Regions from separate parts of the Oceanobacillus sp. FSL K6-2867 genome, predicted to be linked through region 1. Evidence: predicted binding sites of a transcription regulator. Region 1 holds the regulator's gene; the other holds the start of a gene.
What was found. Region 1 encodes Rex, which represses fermentation and respiration genes when NADH is low (regulators of the CRP and FNR family bind a similar motif). Its sites were predicted from a motif close to TTGTGAAATATTTCACAA; they were not measured.
Positions count from the first base shown of each region.

Region 1 (9,500 bases):
TTTGGGGTTCGATAGGTAATTGAGCTGAAAGATTATTGTAATGAGAGAAAGCTACAGTTTGTGAATATAGACCGTTACCGTTTGGAGCATTTTCCGTATTTCTTGCTAGTACTGTGTTATAGTTGCTCATGATGTATTCTCCTTTTTGATAAATTTATTAATAGATCTATTTATTAATCAAGTTTTGCACCGAAAAAACAGTCTAAATCATGGTTCCGTGATTGCAAAGGCGAAAACGGATTCACAGTGAGAATTGCACTAGTACAAAAATGCACATATGCTTTGACTCAACCAATGTAAATTTTCGCACATTTTTTTAAAAGACCTCACTAGACACAAACTGCGTTTTTGAGCAAGTCCGTTTTGGTTTAACTTGCAACCTAGTTAGGCTTTAATGTCTGTTTTTTGCTGCTAGACTTGAATTAGTAACCCCTCGAGTGGTTACTAAGATTGCTATTATAGCAGTTTTTCTTTATATTTACTACTACATTTTGCTTTCTTTCTTCGATCGTTTAACCTTTTAGAGGATACGTTGAAAAGCATCTAACATTTTTTGACAGAAAGGCAGGGTTTATGACGCCCTTTTTAAAATATTATTAGATAATGAATACCCCTAAATAACTAAGTAATTCATAGGTGTTCACATTATTAATTGCAAATATTCCCTTCTTATCCGCAGCCAGCTTAAACCGGGTTTATGCTACTGATCAGATTTAAAGCTGTTCTTTGTAAATATCACTTGCTTCCTTTAGGCCATCAATCAACTCATCGTATATATCCGTTGTATTTTGTCGATTTTCTCGTGACCAATCGCGGTTTTTAAAGAAAGATTTACGTAATTCTGCTGTAAGTTCTAACTGTACACCCGCTCGAAGCTGATTATCATTGACAATATTTTCTTCACTCACTCCTGATATATGGTCAGGAGCATCTTCAACTTGGAATCCTCGGTTCTGAAGATAATCGCGTACCAATTCCTTATATTCTTCGTTTCTTCCACCTAGGTATATAATAGGTTCCTCTCCTTGATACCCATGAATAGATAAAGCGCTTACAGAATTTTGCGCTATCCTTCGTCCAGTCGGTTCGTCAAAACGCTTAGAGGTTAGATGTAAAATCTCGTTGTTCGTTGACTTTATACCTGTAAAAAGGTAATAAGAAATATTCATCTGATTTGCCAGACCTTTTGCTACCTCCGAGGTCCCTGGTTCAATTCCTCCGCCGTGGATAGCGATGACGGTAATATCACTGTCACGTTGTTTATAGTTAATTTCGTAATCTTCATTCAGTACTTCATGTTCCTTTAAATCTTCATAGGAATCATAATACCCTGCTGCACTTACAGTAGTTAAAAAGCTGAGTGGTAATAAGAATGAGCTGGAGAGGAAAAGTGCATGGCAATATTTATTAAATTTATTCATGTCAAACATCCTTTTTCGTAGAATATGATGTTTGACATTAATTGTGTATATGTTGTGTAAAAATAACTGTTAAAACCTTTAAGTAGCTGTTTTTCGTAAGTTGAGGAAAACATATTTATAGGTAACTAGGAGAAGAGGCTTCCCAAAAGTTCAATGAACTAAAGGTATTGTGAAAGGCCTTGAAATACCAACAGGGAGCTCCGGGAGTAAAGTCCTGAATATTTAAAGTCTTGATATCAAGTAGAAAGATAGTAAAATTTTGGATATTTAACTAGATATATCTCATGTAATATTAATCTTTTAAATCCAAAATTTTCGACGACCTCAAAGGTTCAAGATCAAGTCATTGACCAATTAGAGGAATGCTTACTATAACAACGACTTCATCTTTGCAAAAATCCTATCGTCACTAAGAATGTTCACATGGTGCCTCCCCAAAAAAAATTAGAGGGTAAAAATCTAATTTTCGGGGGATTTTTCTGGCTAAATATAGTGAGGGATTTAAAATAAAGCTTGTTACAAAGTATTTATACGGCAACCTAGGATATAAATCATTGACCAAAAATATAATATGGGTAGCGAAACATCAATATTGAATGGATTAAAAAGAAGAACTATCTTCACATAAAAATGGGAAAAATGAAAAAGGACGCTTCCGCAAAAGTGAGAACTTTATACGAAAACGCCCTTTTAAACTTAAATTTATAATAAATGTTACCTTTATGTTACCTTTTAGTTTGACGGGGTTCGCAACAGCATCCCAAACGTTGATAAATCAACAATTAGGGGTGGCTTATTACATCATGCCGCCCATTCCACCCATGCCGCCCATGTCAGGCATTGCAGGTGCACCGCCTTCTTCAGGCTTATCAGCTACAACAGCTTCAGTTGTTAATAGCATAGCCGCTACAGATGCTGCGTTTTGTAGTGCAGAACGTGTTACTTTTGTTGGGTCAACGATTCCAGCTTCAACCATGTTTACCCACTCGTTCGTTGCTGCGTTGTATCCTACGCCAACTTTTTCGTTTTTCAAACGTTCTACGATGATAGAACCTTCTAAACCAGCGTTTTGAGCAATTTGACGAACTGGCTCTTCAATTGCGCGAAGCACGATTTTCACACCAGTTGCTTCATCGCCTTCCAGGTTTAGTTCACTTACTTTGTTGTATACATTGATTAGGGCAGTACCACCACCGGATACGAAGCCTTCTTCAACTGCAGCACGCGTTGAGTTCAATGCATCTTCAATACGTAGTTTGCGCTCTTTTAATTCCGTTTCTGTTGCAGCACCAACTTTAACTACTGCTACACCACCAGATAATTTAGCTAGGCGCTCTTGTAATTTTTCTTTATCAAATTCAGAAGTTGTTTCTTCTGCTTGTGCACGGATTTGAGCAACACGACCAGAGATTGCTTCTGGGTTACCAGCACCCTCAACAACTGTTGTGTTTTCTTTTGTTACAACAACTTTTGAAGCACGTCCAAGTTGTTCAATTGTAGCGCTCTTCAAGTCTAATCCAAGGTCTTCTGTAATCACTTCTCCACCAGTCAGGATAGCAATATCTTCAAGCATTGCTTTACGACGGTCACCGAATCCTGGAGCTTTAACAGCTACAGCGTTGAATGTTCCACGAAGTTTGTTTACTACTAATGTTGCAAGTGCTTCGCCTTCAACATCTTCAGCGATTAATAATAGTGGTTTACCTTGTTGAACTACTTGCTCAAGTACTGGTAATACTTCTTGGATGTTACCGATTTTCTTATCTGTAATAAGAATATATGGATCTTCTAATACTGCTTCCATTTTATCTTGGTCAGTAACCATGTATGGTGAAGAGTATCCACGGTCAAATTGCATACCTTCAACAACCTCTAGCTCTGTGTTGAAGCCTTTTGATTCTTCAATTGTAATAACACCGTCATTACCAACACGTTCCATCGCCTCAGCAATTAAGTTACCAACTTCATCATCAGATGCAGAGATAGCTGCGATTTGTGCGATAGATTCTTTGCTCTCAACTGGTTGTGAAATTGCTTTTAACTCTTCAACAGCACTTGCTACAGCTTTCTCAATACCACGGCGAATACCTACAGGGTTTGCACCAGCTGTAACGTTTTTCAATCCTTCGTGAATCATTGCTTGTGCAAGAACAGTTGCAGTAGTCGTACCATCACCAGCTACATCATTTGTTTTAGATGCAACTTCAGATACAAGCTGTGCACCCATGTTTTCAAAAGCATCTTCCAATTCGATTTCTTTAGCAATGGTTACCCCATCATTAGTAATTAGAGGTGAGCCGAATTTTTTATCTAAAACAACGTTACGTCCTTTTGGTCCTAACGTTACTTTTACAGCGTTTGCTAATGTATCTACACCGCGCAGCATTGCTCCACGTGCGTCTTCATTGAACTTAATATCTTTAGCCACTTAAAATTCCTCCCTTAAAATAATCATTCAAAAGTTTATTTGTCGTCGTTCATGTATGTGTTGTGTTAAGGTTAGCTTACTACAGCTAAAATGTCATTTTCACGAAGAATTAAGTATTCTGTACCTTCGTACTTCACTTCAGTACCAGCAAATTTAGAGAAAATAATGCGGTCTCCTTCAGCAACTTCAAGTGCCACTTTTTCTCCATTTTCAGTTACACGGCCAGATCCTACTGCTACTACGCGACCTTCCTGTGGTTTTTCCTTTGCAGAGTCCGGTAGTACGATACCGCTTGCAGTTGTTTCTTCTTGTTCAACAAGTTCGATAACAACACGATCTCCTAGTGGTTTAATCATGTAGAATGCCTCCTCAATTCTATATCGTATTTAGATGTATTAGCACTCTCATTCAGTGAGTGCTAATTTCTATATTCATAATAATTAATCCTATAAAAAAATGCAAGCAATGTGTCTATTATTTTTTTGCTTCTAACAATTTTTTTCTAAGTAGGGCTTATAATATTAACAGACAAGAGAATATGTTAAAATACCAACTATGATAATCAATAAATGAACCTTGTCATACATATACTAAAAACTACATCAAGCAAAAGGAGTCGTTTTACTTGGCACGAAGATATTGGTATGTCATTTTAACTTATATACTTATGCAGCTTTCTGCGTTTCCCGTTAGTCTGCTTGCAAAACATCACTATATCCCTGTACAAGCTGTCGTTTATTGGTCCATTTTCAGCTTTATTTTTGGTCTTCTCATTATATTGTGGATCTTGAAGCCTGACATGCAGATGAGACATGCACGGGATGCTGCACCAATGAGTTCGATGGTACTATGGTCAATACTCGGTGTATTTATGGCTTTCTTCGCTCAAGGGATTGCTACAGCGATTGAAATTTATGTCTTAGGAATTTCACCAGGATCAGAAAACACACAAGGTATTATGAATATAGCCCGTGCAGCACCGTTATTTATTATTATCCCAGCTATAATCGCACCGATACTGGAGGAAATTATTTTCCGAAAAATTATCTTCGGCAGTCTCTATAAGCGTATGAATTTCTTCTTCGCTGGCTTGATATCCGCCCTCATCTTTGGATTTATACATGAAGGGTTGGAACACATACTAATTTACGCATCGATGGGATTTGTATTTGCATTTCTTTACGTCAAAACAAAACGAATTCTCGTTCCGATTATTGTTCACGCTGCAATGAATACATTAGTTGTCGTTGGGCAATATTCTATGGATCCGGAAGAAATGCAGCGCCAGCTTGAACAAATGCAGCGTCAGGTTGAGCAATTGCAAATGATTCTCATTGGAGGTTAACGAATGATTAATTCTCTTATCGTTAAAGCGATTATTTATCTCATAATGGCAATCATTTTTATTTACGTTGCAGTCCAAAGCAAAGGGGAAACAATTTGGAATCCCAATACACTTATTTTTGCTGCTGTAGCAACACTTGCCTTTGGGGTTGCACTCCGATTGCTTGGCAAGTACCTTCGGATAAAGAAAAAGAAATAACAATCAAAAAGAAGGCTGTTTCTCTTTTAAAACAGCCTTCTTTCTTATTATTGAATAGACTTTAATTTATCTGTCCATTCATCCTTATTCTCAATTATTTTTTCAAACGTAGTATAGCGGATAACATATAAATCATTATCTTTAGCAAATACTCTTGCTACTTCTTCCTGATCGAGCTGAATATCATCTTCCGTTAATGAAAAGTCAAAAAAACCTTCTTCTGCAGAATTAAATTCAAGCTCACCTGTAGTCATTTCTGTTAAATTCACTTCCATCATCTCGATAAAACCTTCAACACCTAACAACTCATCACCATCTGGATAATAATGAATCGTAAACAGCTCTGTAAAATTCGTTTGATCCTCATCAACTAAAAGAAATTCAGCAGTTGCTTCACCTTCTGCTTCCTCATAGTTTTCAAGCTCCCATTTTCCTTCATCAAACGGAATTTCTAAGCTCGTAATTGTGTCGATGTAAACACCTTCTGCTGCTATATCATCAGCCGTCTCCTCGATAACTTCCCCATTCTCATCAAGCATAATTATCTCACTCGGTTCTTCTGAACTATAAATTTTCCAAGTGCCATCATCCGGACGCAAAACATGAACCCCATGTGTCTCATTGTTCGCAAAGTCAGGACCATCGACCTTCATTGTAGTCTGTTTATATGAGATTGTTGCTTCCTCTTCTGACTTTTCCTCCACCACTAAATCAAATAATTCCATATCTAAAGTATATACCGATAATTGCTCAATTGTCGTACGTGTTGTGTCATATAACGGAGATTCACTATGTACGGTGTCCATATATGCTTCCAGATCATTTTCTGTTAATGCTTCCAGGTTTGCTTCAAGAACTGCAAATAATTCTTCATCCTCTGGAACAGCTTTTTCTTCTTCTGATGCTTCAGCCTCATCTTTCTCATTTTCCTCTGCATCATTCACTTCTTTACTTGCTTCAGCATCGTCGGTCTTTTGATTCGCATTATCACTGTCGTTCGAACATGCAGCAATAAATAAACTAATAAATAATACAAACATAATACCTAAAACCTTTTTCATACCCACGAATAAATTCCTCCTCTATCTTCGTATATTCCCAATACAGATTAACGCAATAATCAGTAAATAGATAGATGTCTTAAGGACCAATAATTTTCAGAAAAATAATAGTTCGATTTATCTAGTAATTATTTATCAGCTTGTTTCCAACCGCTGTATAAAACAGCATTTTTATGGACCTGATGCACATAGTTTATTGTATTTAACAGATATAAGCACATCCAAATCTTGCCATAAAAAAACAAGGCTTTTGACCTAAATTCAATAGCCTTGTAATAAAATAGAATTTCACAATGAATAATTTATTCTGGGTTATCTAACGAGTAATGCTTAAGGAAATAAACCAGGGCCTGTAATTCAACTGCAAGATCAATATGGTGCACCCGAATATGCTTCGGTACGGTAATCCTGGCAGGGGTAAAGTTAAGAATCCCTGAAATCCCCTTTTCCACCAGCTTATCGGTTATCACCTGTGCTTCAATTGCTGGAACGGTTAAGATAACGACTTTAATATCATCTAACTTTTCCTCTAAATCATTAATATGATAAACAGGAACCCCTCCAATATCCGTGCCAACCTTATCTATATCTGCATCAAATGCTGTGGTAATCCGGATATTATTGTTCTTCATAAAGTTATAATGGAGGAAGGCTGTACCTAAGTTTCCCACACCAATTAAAGCAACCTCTGTAACCTCATGCTGGTCCAGGGTACTTCGGAAAAACCCTAATAAATACTCTACATTATAGCCGTATCCCTTTTTTCCCAATGCGCCAAAGTAAGAAAAGTCTCTTCGAATTGTTGCAGAATCCACTTTTACTGCATCACTCAGCTCCTTTGAGGATACTCGCTTCTTCCCCTGCTGATTTAAGTTGTTAAGAAAACGATAATATAAAGGCAGCCGCTTGGCAGTAGCTTGTGGAATTTTGTTCTGATCCATCAATCTTCCTCTTTTCAATCCAATAGTTGTATATAATAAGTTCTTTCCTCTATTTTAACAGAAAACGTCAAATAAGTCGTGATATTTTTCACAATTCAGTTGCTTCGTCAAATAACTATCATATACACTGTAAATGGTGGGGTGAAAAAATGATATTAATGCAATTAAACGGAATTTCAAAATCCTTCGGTGCGGAAGAGATTTTATCAAATATTAAAATAGAAATTAAAGATAAAGATCGTATTGCTATTGTTGGCAGAAATGGTGCAGGTAAGTCAACATTACTTAAAATTATGGCACAAGAATTATCGTATGATGAAGGGGAATTTTTCCAACCGAAGGATCTTACATTCGGTTATTTATCTCAGCATATGACGTTAGAGTCAGGAAAAACCATTTGGGATGAGATGCTGGATGTGTTCTCCCATTTAAAATCTTTGGAAAAACAGCTTCGAACCTTGGAAAAGGAAATGGAGAAAGCCAACGAATTAACTGGGGAAGAATATGACAAAGTACTTAAAGAATACGACAAGCTTCAGCTGGCATATCAGACTAATGGAGGCTATACGTATGAATCAGACATTAGGGCTGTACTTAGTGGGTTAAATTTTGAGTCCTTTGATTATGGTACACCAATTGCAGAACTTAGTGGTGGACAAAAAACACGTCTTGCCCTAGGAAAATTACTGCTTCAAAAACCACAGCTGCTTATTCTCGATGAGCCGACCAACCATCTGGATATTGATACATTGTCATGGTTGGAAAACTATCTCGTTAATTATCCTGGCGCCATTGTCATCGTTTCACACGATCGGTACTTTCTTGATAAAACAGTTTCCATCGTGTATGAAATATCACGACATAAAACGCGAAAATACCATGGGACATACAGCAAGTACTTGGAGCAAAAAGCGCTGAATTATGAACAGGAATTAAAGGAATTTGAAAAGCAGCAAACTGAAATTAAAAAAATGGAAGACTTTATCCAGCGGAATATTGTACGTGCTTCGACTACAAAACGAGCACAAAGCAGGCGGAAGCAGCTTGAAAAAATAGAGCGCCTTGATCGGCCACTAGGTGATGAGTCATCCGCTTCCTTCTCCTTTCAAATTAATCGTAGAAGTGGAAATGATGTATTAAAAGTTGAAGAGCTTAGCTTACGTTATGAAAAAGAAGTGAACCCTATTTTTTCCAACATACGACTGGATATAAATCGCGGTGACCGTATCGCACTTGTTGGTCCGAATGGTGTAGGGAAAACTACATTACTTAAGGCCATCTTAGGTAGACTGCAAACTGAAAAAGGAAACATCCAGCTTGGTACGAATGTGCAAATTGGCTACTATGACCAGGAGCAGGCTGATCTTAATTCCACTAAAACAATTCTCCAGGAATTATGGGATGATTATCCTGCCATAAATGAAAAAGATATCCGCACGGTCTTGGGAAACTTCCTTTTTTCCGGTGATGATGTACTGAAACCGGTTCACACATTAAGTGGTGGTGAGAAAGCAAGACTTGCCCTTGCTAAGCTTAAAATGCAGCAAGCAAATTTCCTTATTATGGATGAGCCTACAAACCATTTGGATATTGATAGTAAAGAAGTGCTGGAAGCAGCATTAATTGATTTTCCTGGAACGATACTTTTCGTGTCACATGACCGCTATTTTATTAATAAAATAGCTGATCAGGTTGCTGAAATGCAGCGCGATGGGATTACGATATATCTTGGTGACTATGATTATTATTTGGAAAAGAAAGAAGAAGAAGCAGAAATTGAAAGACTGCAACAGGAAAAGAAGGCAACTGTCACATCAGAGACAAAGAAGCTCAGCTATAAAGAAGGCAAGCAATTACAAAGTGAAAAACGGAAAATCCAGCGTAGGATTACAGAACTGGAAGAAATGATTGAACATAAGGAACTGGAAATTTCACAGTTTGAAGAAGAAATGACCAAACCAGAGGTATATCAAGATCATGAGAAGTCATTGGAACTTACTGTAACTGTGAGCAAAATAAAGCAAGAGGTTGAACAACTTATGGAGGAATGGACTATGCTTCAGGAGGAGAATAGTTGAACGTTGAAATATAGTCCATTATAATTAA
Region 1 is NZ_CP150144.1:1,357,698-1,367,197, forward strand. It holds gene NSQ77_RS06610 (RidA family protein) at 1-130, opposite strand, end outside; gene NSQ77_RS06615 (poly-gamma-glutamate hydrolase family protein) at 714-1,421, opposite strand; gene groL (chaperonin GroEL) at 2,218-3,849, opposite strand; gene groES (co-chaperone GroES) at 3,921-4,205, opposite strand; gene NSQ77_RS06630 (type II CAAX endopeptidase family protein) at 4,475-5,194, shown strand; gene NSQ77_RS06635 (YdiK family protein) at 5,198-5,392, shown strand; gene NSQ77_RS06640 (hypothetical protein) at 5,440-6,459, opposite strand; gene NSQ77_RS06645 (redox-sensing transcriptional repressor Rex) at 6,756-7,394, opposite strand; gene NSQ77_RS06650 (ABC-F family ATP-binding cassette domain-containing protein) at 7,544-9,472, shown strand.

Region 2 (9,500 bases), 1.0 Mb from region 1:
AATAAAAACAGTCAGCCCTCGTTCTGTGGTAAAATTATAATTTGACTTGAGTTTTTACAGCTAGGAGATTACGCAAAATGGAGATGAACAATTATTACTATCATTTTTTGGAACAGATGAATAAAGAGCTGGCATTTGTTGCTAGAGAACTTGAAAATAGTATATTTGCCAGCCCGCGGACAATGCTCACACATGCAAGGGTTTTTGTAGAAACAATCTTGCAGCTCGTAATGAAAGTGGAAGGGCTGCCTTCTAGAATGAGCCTAACACTGATCGAGAGAATTGATACGCTAAATGATAATGGATACATAACCAGAGAGGTTCGGGATGCTTTACATTCTGTGCGAATGTTAGGCAATCAGGCTGCACATGATACACGGAAATTCCGTTATTCGGAGGCGCTGGAATCATGGGAAGCTGTTTATGAGATTGTAAGATGGTATGTGGAGACATATGGTCCGATTGAATTTGTATTTCCAGAATACCAGGATCCAGCAACTCTGGGAAAAGAACACTATGATATTTCAGAAATAGAATTTCGTTTAGGTGCATTGGAGGAATTGTTAAATGCTTCGGTAGGGAAGCATGATAAAAAATTTGAAACTGATGATAAAAGGAAATCAGCTGCAGAAAAAACTTCTAACCCATTACCACCAGGATTTACTGAGATTCGAAAGCTTATATATAAAAATAGAGAGCTGGAAATTCCGCACTTTTTGCGAGATGCATTCCTTTTGCCACAGCGTTTTGACCGTTCAGAGATGTACTTAATCCGGCTGGGAGCTGAGCAGCAGGCGCGGATTATGAGTGAGCTCCCAAATAACTTAGAAGGATTATCGGCACATGTAAAGCGCTATAGCGCTAAAAATGAAGAAATACTTTTTGATGAATTGAAAATGTTTATAGAAGAAGAGAAGCAGCGAAGAAAAATTACGCTTGAACGTCCTGGAGAATTATTTTTCTTTTTTAAAGCAGAGTACCTTATTGTAACAGAAGAATTGGCAAAAGTATCTCTTGATGAGGATATCTTTTCTGGCTTCCCAAGCTTACTGAAGCAGCTGCGTGCAGATCAAATAGAAAGAGTTGGGCAGCTGCCGAAAGAATTAGTTATTTTAGCTAAGTATGACAATGCGGGAATTGGAACAATTAAAAGTTTATTTGAACAAATGAAGCAAATACAAGCAAGCAGCACTTCCATTCATATAAATTGAAGCGATGGAGCAGCATTAATAACCGGGAGGAACACCCCTGGTTATTAATGCTTTCATTATTTGTCAAGTTTGAAAGTTAGAGTTCACAAATTAGAAATAAATGTTTGACAAAAGTGTGAACGTGGTAAATAATAGTAAGTAAGGGAGGTCGTTTCAAATGAAAACACATGCGGCAATTTTGAATCTAATAAAATATATTTGTGGTACGTTGGTTTTCCTTGGAATTGGCATTTTTTCTTATGGGGTATATGTAAGCGATTACCAAGGGCTGGTTGGTATTGGTGTGGGTACAATTATGAGTGCAGCGTTTATTTGGATAATGGGTACATTTCTTGTTGCGACAGAGGAAATGGTCAACAAGCATGGTGAGGGGAAGAGAACCCTTTTATAAAATGAATTAAATTTAATAATAAAAAAAGCGAGCGTCCTGTGACGCTCGCTTTTTTGGTATTTACATATCCCATACCATTGCCAGTAATGAACCAAATATGGTCACTAATGCAATCAAGGCACTGTAGTATAGGGTAGTGAAGATTGTTCGTTTATCATCGCTCTCGCCGGCATGCATAAACATGACGAATTGCACCGTTGCTTGAATAAAAGCAGTTACGAGCAGAATAGTCATACCTGCTTTAAATGACATATCCATGAAGTAAACACTAAGTGCAACAACAGTTAGCAGCAATGAGAAAACAAAGCCATTGACTTGTTTTATTGGAAATAGTTCCTTCATGTTACATCATTCCTTTCAAGTAGATGAAGCTGAAAATGAAAATCCACATAACATCAAGAAAGTGCCAATATAGAGAGAAAATAAAAGATTTATTGGTCGTTTCTAATGTCAGGCCACGCTTTTTAATTTGCAAGAGAATAGCAATTCCCCAGAACAAACCAAAGGTTACGTGGGCACCGTGTGTTCCAAGTGTTGTTAATAGAATGCCGGTAAAGCCACTAGTTTGCAGTGTTGCTCCTACATGGTAATAGTGAACAAATTCATAAATCTCAACGCTAAGGAATGTTGCGCCAAGAAGTAAGGTTACAGCTAAGAAGCCTAACATTGCTTTTGGGCGATTTAAACGCATAGCGTTAATTGCAAGACCGATTGTAAAACTACTTGTTAATAGTACAACCGTTTCAATTAAAACAGGTGTTATTTCAAAGATTTCTGCACCACTAGGTCCATTTCCAAATCTGTTTTCATAAATGAAAAACGAGGTAAATAGTGTTGCAAAAAGCATGATTTCAGCGCCTAGGAAAACCCAGAAGCCTAAGATATTCATTTCATTTTTGTGTGTTCCGTATTCAAGAGGTTGCGAGTGATCTATCTTCATTTCTTAGCACCTCCAAATTTCTCTTCTGTTTCTTTAACTTCTTCTTCAGAAATATAACGCCCTTGATCATTTTCAAATGAGCTATACATCATGCATCCGAAGAATGCAATGGCTGCGATAATAACGGCTGGCCAAATACTAAACACAAACGAGAATCCAAATACAAAGAGGATACCAGCCATTATAATTGGTATACCACTATTATTAGGCATGTGGATTTTACTAATTTTTTCTTTAAATAAAGTATGGGTCTTTTTCTTATGATCCCAGAATGCTTGGCTTGAGTTTACTTCAGGTGTAATTGCAAAGTTGTACTCAGGTACTGGGTTATGTGTCGCCCATTCTAATGAACGACCATTCCATGGATCATCTCCAACATTTCTAGGTGAGTTTTTAATACTATAGAAAATATTGTAAGCGATCAGGATGAATGCAATTGCCATTAAACCTGCTCCAACAAATGAAACCATGTTCAACGGACCAAAACCTGTAGCTTCCGAGTAAGTGTACATACGACGAGCTTGCCCGTCTAAACCAGTGATGTACATTGGGAAGAATGCTAACACAAAGCCGACAACGTTAAACCAGAAAGCCCATTTCCCGATTCGTTCGTTCAGGATAAAACCGAACATTTTTGGCCACCAATACGTTAATCCAGCTAGCATTGCGTAAACAACACCAGGAATAATTGTATTGTGGAAGTGTGCAACTAAGAACATTGTGTTGTGATATTGATAGTCAGCACTAGCCATTGCAAGCATTACACCAGTTACGCCCCCAACTGTGAAAAGTGGAATGAAGGCTACTGAATAAAGCATTGGGACGGTAAACCTTATTTTACCTTTCCACATCGTCAGGAGCCAGTTAAATATCTTAATCCCGGTTGGTATGGCAATTGCCATCGTTGTAATCGAGAAGATACTATTTGTTAATGCGCCCTGTCCCATTGTAAAGAAATGGTGTACCCATACAAAGAATGAGAGCAGGGAAATTAACACCATGGATGCAACCATTGATTTATATCCATATAAGTTCCGTTGTGAGAAGGTCGAAATAATCTCACTGTAAATACCGAATGCTGGAAGGATCAAAATGTAAACCTCTGGATGTCCCCAAACCCAGAACAGGTTTGCCCAGTACATATCCATTCCGCCATTGCCTGTCGCAAAGAATGAAGTTCCAAATTGACGGTCTAGCGTTCCCATTAAAAGTGCTACTGTTAAAACTGGGAAAGCAAACACAATAATTACGTTTGTGATGAGGGCTGACCATGTAAATAGTGGCATTTTCATTAATTTCATGCCAGGAGCTCTCATTTTGAAAATCGTTACGATAAAGTTAATACCTGTCATCAATGTTCCAAGACCAGAAATCTGCAGTGCCCACATGTAATAGTTTACGCCAACAGATTGACTGAACTCATTACCCGCCAGTGGGAAGTAGTTGGTCCATCCTGCGTCAGGGGAGCCACCAATAACAAATGAAATATTAAATAGCATTGCTCCTGCAAAGAATAACCAGAAGCTAAGTGCGTTTAGTCTCGGAAATGCAACGTCACGAGCACCGATTTGCAGTGGTACGATGTAGTTCATTAATCCGATAACGAACGGCATCGCCATAAAGAAGATCATTACAACTCCGTGTGTTGTAAAAACCTCATTATAATGTTGAGCGTTTAAGAATTCCATTTCAGGACTGGAAAGCTGTATACGCATCATGATAGCATCTGCGCCACCACGGAATAGCATTAGTAAAGCGGAAATTAAATACATTATACCGATTCGTTTATGGTCAGTCGTTGTTAACCATTCGTTCCATAAATAGCCCCATTTTTTAAAGTAAGTTAATCCGGCAAAGATTGCGATGGAAACAAGAACAATTGCTACCATGGATGCATAAATCATTGGATCTGGATGGGGGATAGCGAATCTTTCAAAAAATTCCATGTTTGTTACTCCTTTCGAGAAGTTCAAATACATTTAGATTATTAATCTAGCTGTTCTATTCGTAGTCTTTCAAGTTAATGATGATCATGCTCTGATTCATCATGTTGATCATGCTCATCATCAGATGACCCATGATTATGTCCACCATGTTCACCTTCAGGTGCTGGTGCAAATTCAAGATGTGTTCCTGTGAAAGAAAGCTGACCTAGATGCCCAGGTTCTAACAATTCATTGAATACATCTTCTGTTAATGGATCAGCGGTAGCCTGAATATCTTCTACCCAAGTATCGAATTCATCTTGTGGCATTGCTTTAACGTTAAACGTATTTTCAGCAAAACCTTCACCACTGAAGTTAGCATTTCTGCCCATGAATTCTCCAGATGATTCAGCCGCTAAGTTAATCGTTGTTACCATGTCAGCCATCGCGTATTTTTGTCCGGCTAACTGCGGTATCCAAAAGCTTGTAATTGGACCGTGTGAGTATAGCTTGAACTGGACGGAACGGTCTGTTGGGATAAATACATAATTGACTGTTTCAATATCTTCTTCTGGATAGCTGAAATGCCATTTCCAGTTTGATGAAGAAGCGTATATTACCAACGGCTCTTGATCTTCATATCCTTCTGGCACTGTTTCAACTTGGTAGGTTGATACAACAGAGACAATGGATAGGAAGATGACAATTAAAATTGGTATACCAACAATAATTCCTTCGACAATCGGATTCCCCTCAATATGCGGTGGTTCATAATCATCATCCTGTTTTGATGCGCGGTATTTTACAAGGATAACGATAAGTAATACGAGTACGGCAATAACAATGAACGACATTGTAAAGATGGATATCCATATAACATCAGCGGTAGTTTCAGCTTGTGGTCCCTTTGGATCTAAAACTAATAAAGGCTCACAACCTGTTAACACTGTGGCTATAGTGAAAATGAATGTTAGTAAGGTCCATTTAAGTTTCATGTATATACCCCTTTCTGTTAATAATCTGTTTTTTTGCGCAATATAAAGGTAAACACAAATATCGTCCTATATAATAGTACGCAATTGCTTAAAATACAAGAGTATGAGAAATGCTTCACAAAATGTTCATGAAGATTTGTAGATTTAGTGGAGAAAGGTAACTTCTGGATACAAAGGCACAAAAAATAGTTGCTTTTAACACAAAAATGTGCTTTTTATTTTTGTTTTATGCAAGTGAGAAAAATTCTTATATTTAATGATGAAAAGGCTTTTCAAATTTTACAGTATTTTTATGCTAGACTCATAGTCTATTAAAAATCGAATGAATTATGAAAAGACTCATAAACTTGATAAAGACAATAAAAAAATTATTTGTAATATGTGAACTAAAGGTATATGATATGATTTATGTCATTAGAAAAATTCGGGTGATCAATGTTTAGTTTAATGTAAGGGAGAAAGGTTTATGGAATCATCAATTAATCAGAATGTCCGGCCGAAATATGGAATTTTAGCGATACTTATGGTTGGTGCATTTATTTCATTTTTGAATAATACACTGTTAAATGTTGCATTGCCATCCATAATGATAGACCTTGATGTAAGTACTTCTGTCGTTCAATGGTTAACAACTGGGTATATGCTAATTAATGGTGTATTAATTCCGACGACAGCATTTTTGATTCAAAAATACTCTGTGCGTCGCTTGTTCTTAGTCGCGATCGGCTTGTTTTTATGCGGTACTTTTATTGCGGGTATTGCACATTCATTTCCCATCTTGTTAGCTGCACGAATGGTGCAGGCATCAGGGTCGGCAATTATGATGCCGTTGTTAATGAATGTTATGTTAATAAGTTTTCCAATCTCGAAGCGTGGAACAGCGATGGGGGTTTTCGGCTTAATTTTAATGTTTGCTCCAGCAATTGGACCAACACTTTCCGGATGGATTGTTGAGCACTATGATTGGAGAATGCTATTCCATTTTGTAACACCAATTGCAGCTGTCGTGTTTTTACTCGGCTTTTTCCTATTGAAGGGTAAAAAAGAAAAAGTGGCTATTACTCTGGATTTGCTTTCTTTAATCTTGTCCAGTATAGGGTTCGGCGGTCTGCTTTACGGTTTTAGCTCTGCAGGATCAAAGGGATGGGATAGTTTGCAGGTGTATGGAACAATTACGTTTGGGGTTATCGCACTTATCTGGTTTATACTTCGACAATCAAAGCTTGAAAAGCCAATGCTGAATTTCGATGTGTTTAAGTATCCAATGTTCTCTTTAGCATCTGTCATTTCAATGGTTGTGAACATTGCGATGTTTTCCGGATTTTTATTGCTTCCGATTTATGCACAAACAATTCGCGGTATTTCACCGATGGAAACGGGGTTAATGCTATTACCGGGCGCGCTCCTGAATGCATTTATGTCGCCAGTCACGGGGCGATTGTTTGATCGGTATGGCGGACGGGTGTTGGCACTTACCGGCTTATCAATTATGACGATCACAACATATTGCTTTAGTAACTTAACGGTTGAGACGGGATACTTCACACTTATGCTGCTGCATGCAATGCGTATGCTAGGTCTATCTATGGTTATGATGCCAGTTTCAACCAATGGTCTAAATCAGCTGCCTGCAGAATATTACCCACATGGAACTGCAATGAATAATACGTTGAATCAGGTATCTGGAGCAATTGGTACGGCGTTATTAATAACGATTATGTCAATTCGCGAGAGTGTATATGCAAACCGTTTAACCGAGGCGGTAACAGGTAGTATAACAGCAGAAACACAACAGCAAATTGCTTTAGAAGCAATGCTGGGTGGAATTAATGATGCATTTTTCATTTCTACTTTTATTATTGCAATAGCAATTATCCTTGCCAGCTTTTTGAAACGAGCGAAGCAAGGAGATATTAAAATGATGTAAATCATCTTAAGCCCGATACAAAATTTTGTATCGGGCTTACTTATTTAGAGGTGTTTTAATAGTTCAGAGATAGCTCTTTTGCTCAATAGGTGATAGGGAAAGCATCCGATTGTCCAGTTTAATCAGACCATTTAAAATGATTTTAAGGTATTTTTAACTTTAATAGTTTTTCATTTTATTAGCTAAGTCCATATCAAAATCAAAAAACGACGAGTTAAATAGTTCTGACTTCAGAAAATCAAGAACAGAAACTGGCAGAAAAATGAAGAATGACCATGTTTCCTAACATTGATACAATAGAAGAAGAGCAGTATACTCATTATAGATTTAAGTTAATAAAGGAATTTTCTCTATTAATTATAGAAGTATTCAATTCTGTTTAAAAACAGATTAGTAGGTATGACATAATCGCCTTGTATTTTAACCAATATTATTAAATTTGCGTGAAAGGGGAGATACCATGAAATTTTTTCATACCGCAGATTGGCACTTAGGAAAACTTGTACAGGGTATCTATATGACAGAGGATCAGCGTTACGTATTGGAACAATTTATTCAAGCAGTTAAGGAAGAAAAGCCGGATGCGGTCATTATTGCAGGTGATTTATATGACCGAGCAGTGCCGCCAATTGAAGCAGTTCACTTATTGGATGAAGTGCTGGAAACGATTGTGCAAAAATTAAAAACACCTGTTATTGCGATTGCAGGAAACCACGATAGTCCAAGCAGGTTAAACTTTGGAAGCAGCTTAATGAAAAATCATGGTTTTCATATTGTTGGTAATCTAACAAAGGAATTAGAGCCGGTTATTTTAGAGGATGAATTTGGAAAGGTATATTTCCATCTGATTCCGTACTGTGATCCAAGTGTTGTAAGAAATATATTTGAAGATGAGGATATACGCACGCATAATGCCGCTGCCAAAAAGCTTATCGAACAAATATCCCTGCAGATGGACGCCACCGCCCGTCATGTTGCAGTTGGACATGCTTTTGTAACACCGCATGCCAAAGAGGAGGAAAATACAAGTGATTCTGAACGGCCGCTTTCCATAGGTGGTGCAGAATATGTCGCTAGTGAACACTATATGCCATTTCACTACACAGCATTGGGACATTTACATCAGGCACATTACGTAGTCGATGAAAAAATACGTTATTCCGGATCAATTTTAAAATATTCTTTATCCGAGGAACACCATAAAAAAGGCTTTCATATCGTAGAGATGGATGCTTCTGGGTATGTTACGGTTGAAAAACGTCTCTTGAAACCTCGAAGAGATATTCGCATGGTTGAAGCTTACTTAGAAGATTTATTGAATCATCCCATCAATCAAGATTATGTATTTGTTCGATTGCTGGACGAGACACCGGTTTTATCACCGATGGAGAAGGTGCGGTCTGTCTATCCAAATGCTATGCATGTTGAGCGTAAAAGCTATTCAATAATGCCTGTTGCTTCAACAGAGGATCGAGTGATTAATCGAGCCAAGATGAGCGACGTGGATTTATTTAAGGCATTTTATAATGAAGTAAAAGGCAGCAGTGCAACAAGTGAAATGGAGAATATTTTTAAAGAAACATTGGATGAACTATTAAAGGATGCAAATGAAACAAATGAGTCTCTGAAAGAGAAAGCGTCTGTATCGAATTAAAACGATATAAAAGAAAGGAGTGCAAATAAGTTGAAACCACTTCAATTATCAATGACAGCATTTGGTCCATATAAAAATACAGAAACGATTGACTTTAGAGAGCTGGAAGAGACGAATCTATTTGTTATATCAGGAAATACAGGAGCTGGAAAAACAACAATCTTTGATGGTATTGCTTTTGCATTATATGGCAGTGCAAGCGGGGCGGACCGGGAAGATATAAAGGCACTTCGCAGTGATTTCGCTGATGATAACATCCATACTGCTGTGGAGTTGGAATTTTCTTTAAATGGACACGTGTATCGGATACTCCGCCAGTTAGGTCATGTAAAAAAAGGAAATAAATCGAAAACTGGGGAACGTTATGAGTTCTTTGAAAAAGTAGATGACAAAGAAATTCCATGTGTTGACAGACAAATTGTATCTGAAATCAATAAAAAGGTAGAAACTATTATTG
Region 2 is NZ_CP150144.1:353,132-362,631, reverse strand. It holds gene NSQ77_RS01710 (DUF4145 domain-containing protein) at 78-1,211, shown strand; gene NSQ77_RS01705 (hypothetical protein) at 1,369-1,602, shown strand; gene qoxD (cytochrome aa3 quinol oxidase subunit IV) at 1,663-1,944, opposite strand; gene NSQ77_RS01695 (cytochrome (ubi)quinol oxidase subunit III) at 1,946-2,542, opposite strand; gene qoxB (cytochrome aa3 quinol oxidase subunit I) at 2,539-4,488, opposite strand; gene qoxA (cytochrome aa3 quinol oxidase subunit II) at 4,563-5,462, opposite strand; gene NSQ77_RS01680 (DHA2 family efflux MFS transporter permease subunit) at 5,929-7,389, shown strand; gene NSQ77_RS01675 (exonuclease SbcCD subunit D) at 7,850-9,043, shown strand; gene NSQ77_RS01670 (SMC family ATPase) at 9,074-9,500, shown strand, end outside.
Region 2: a site for Rex is predicted at 5,566-5,583, ahead of qoxA (cytochrome aa3 quinol oxidase subunit II). Genes of this name have one in related genera too.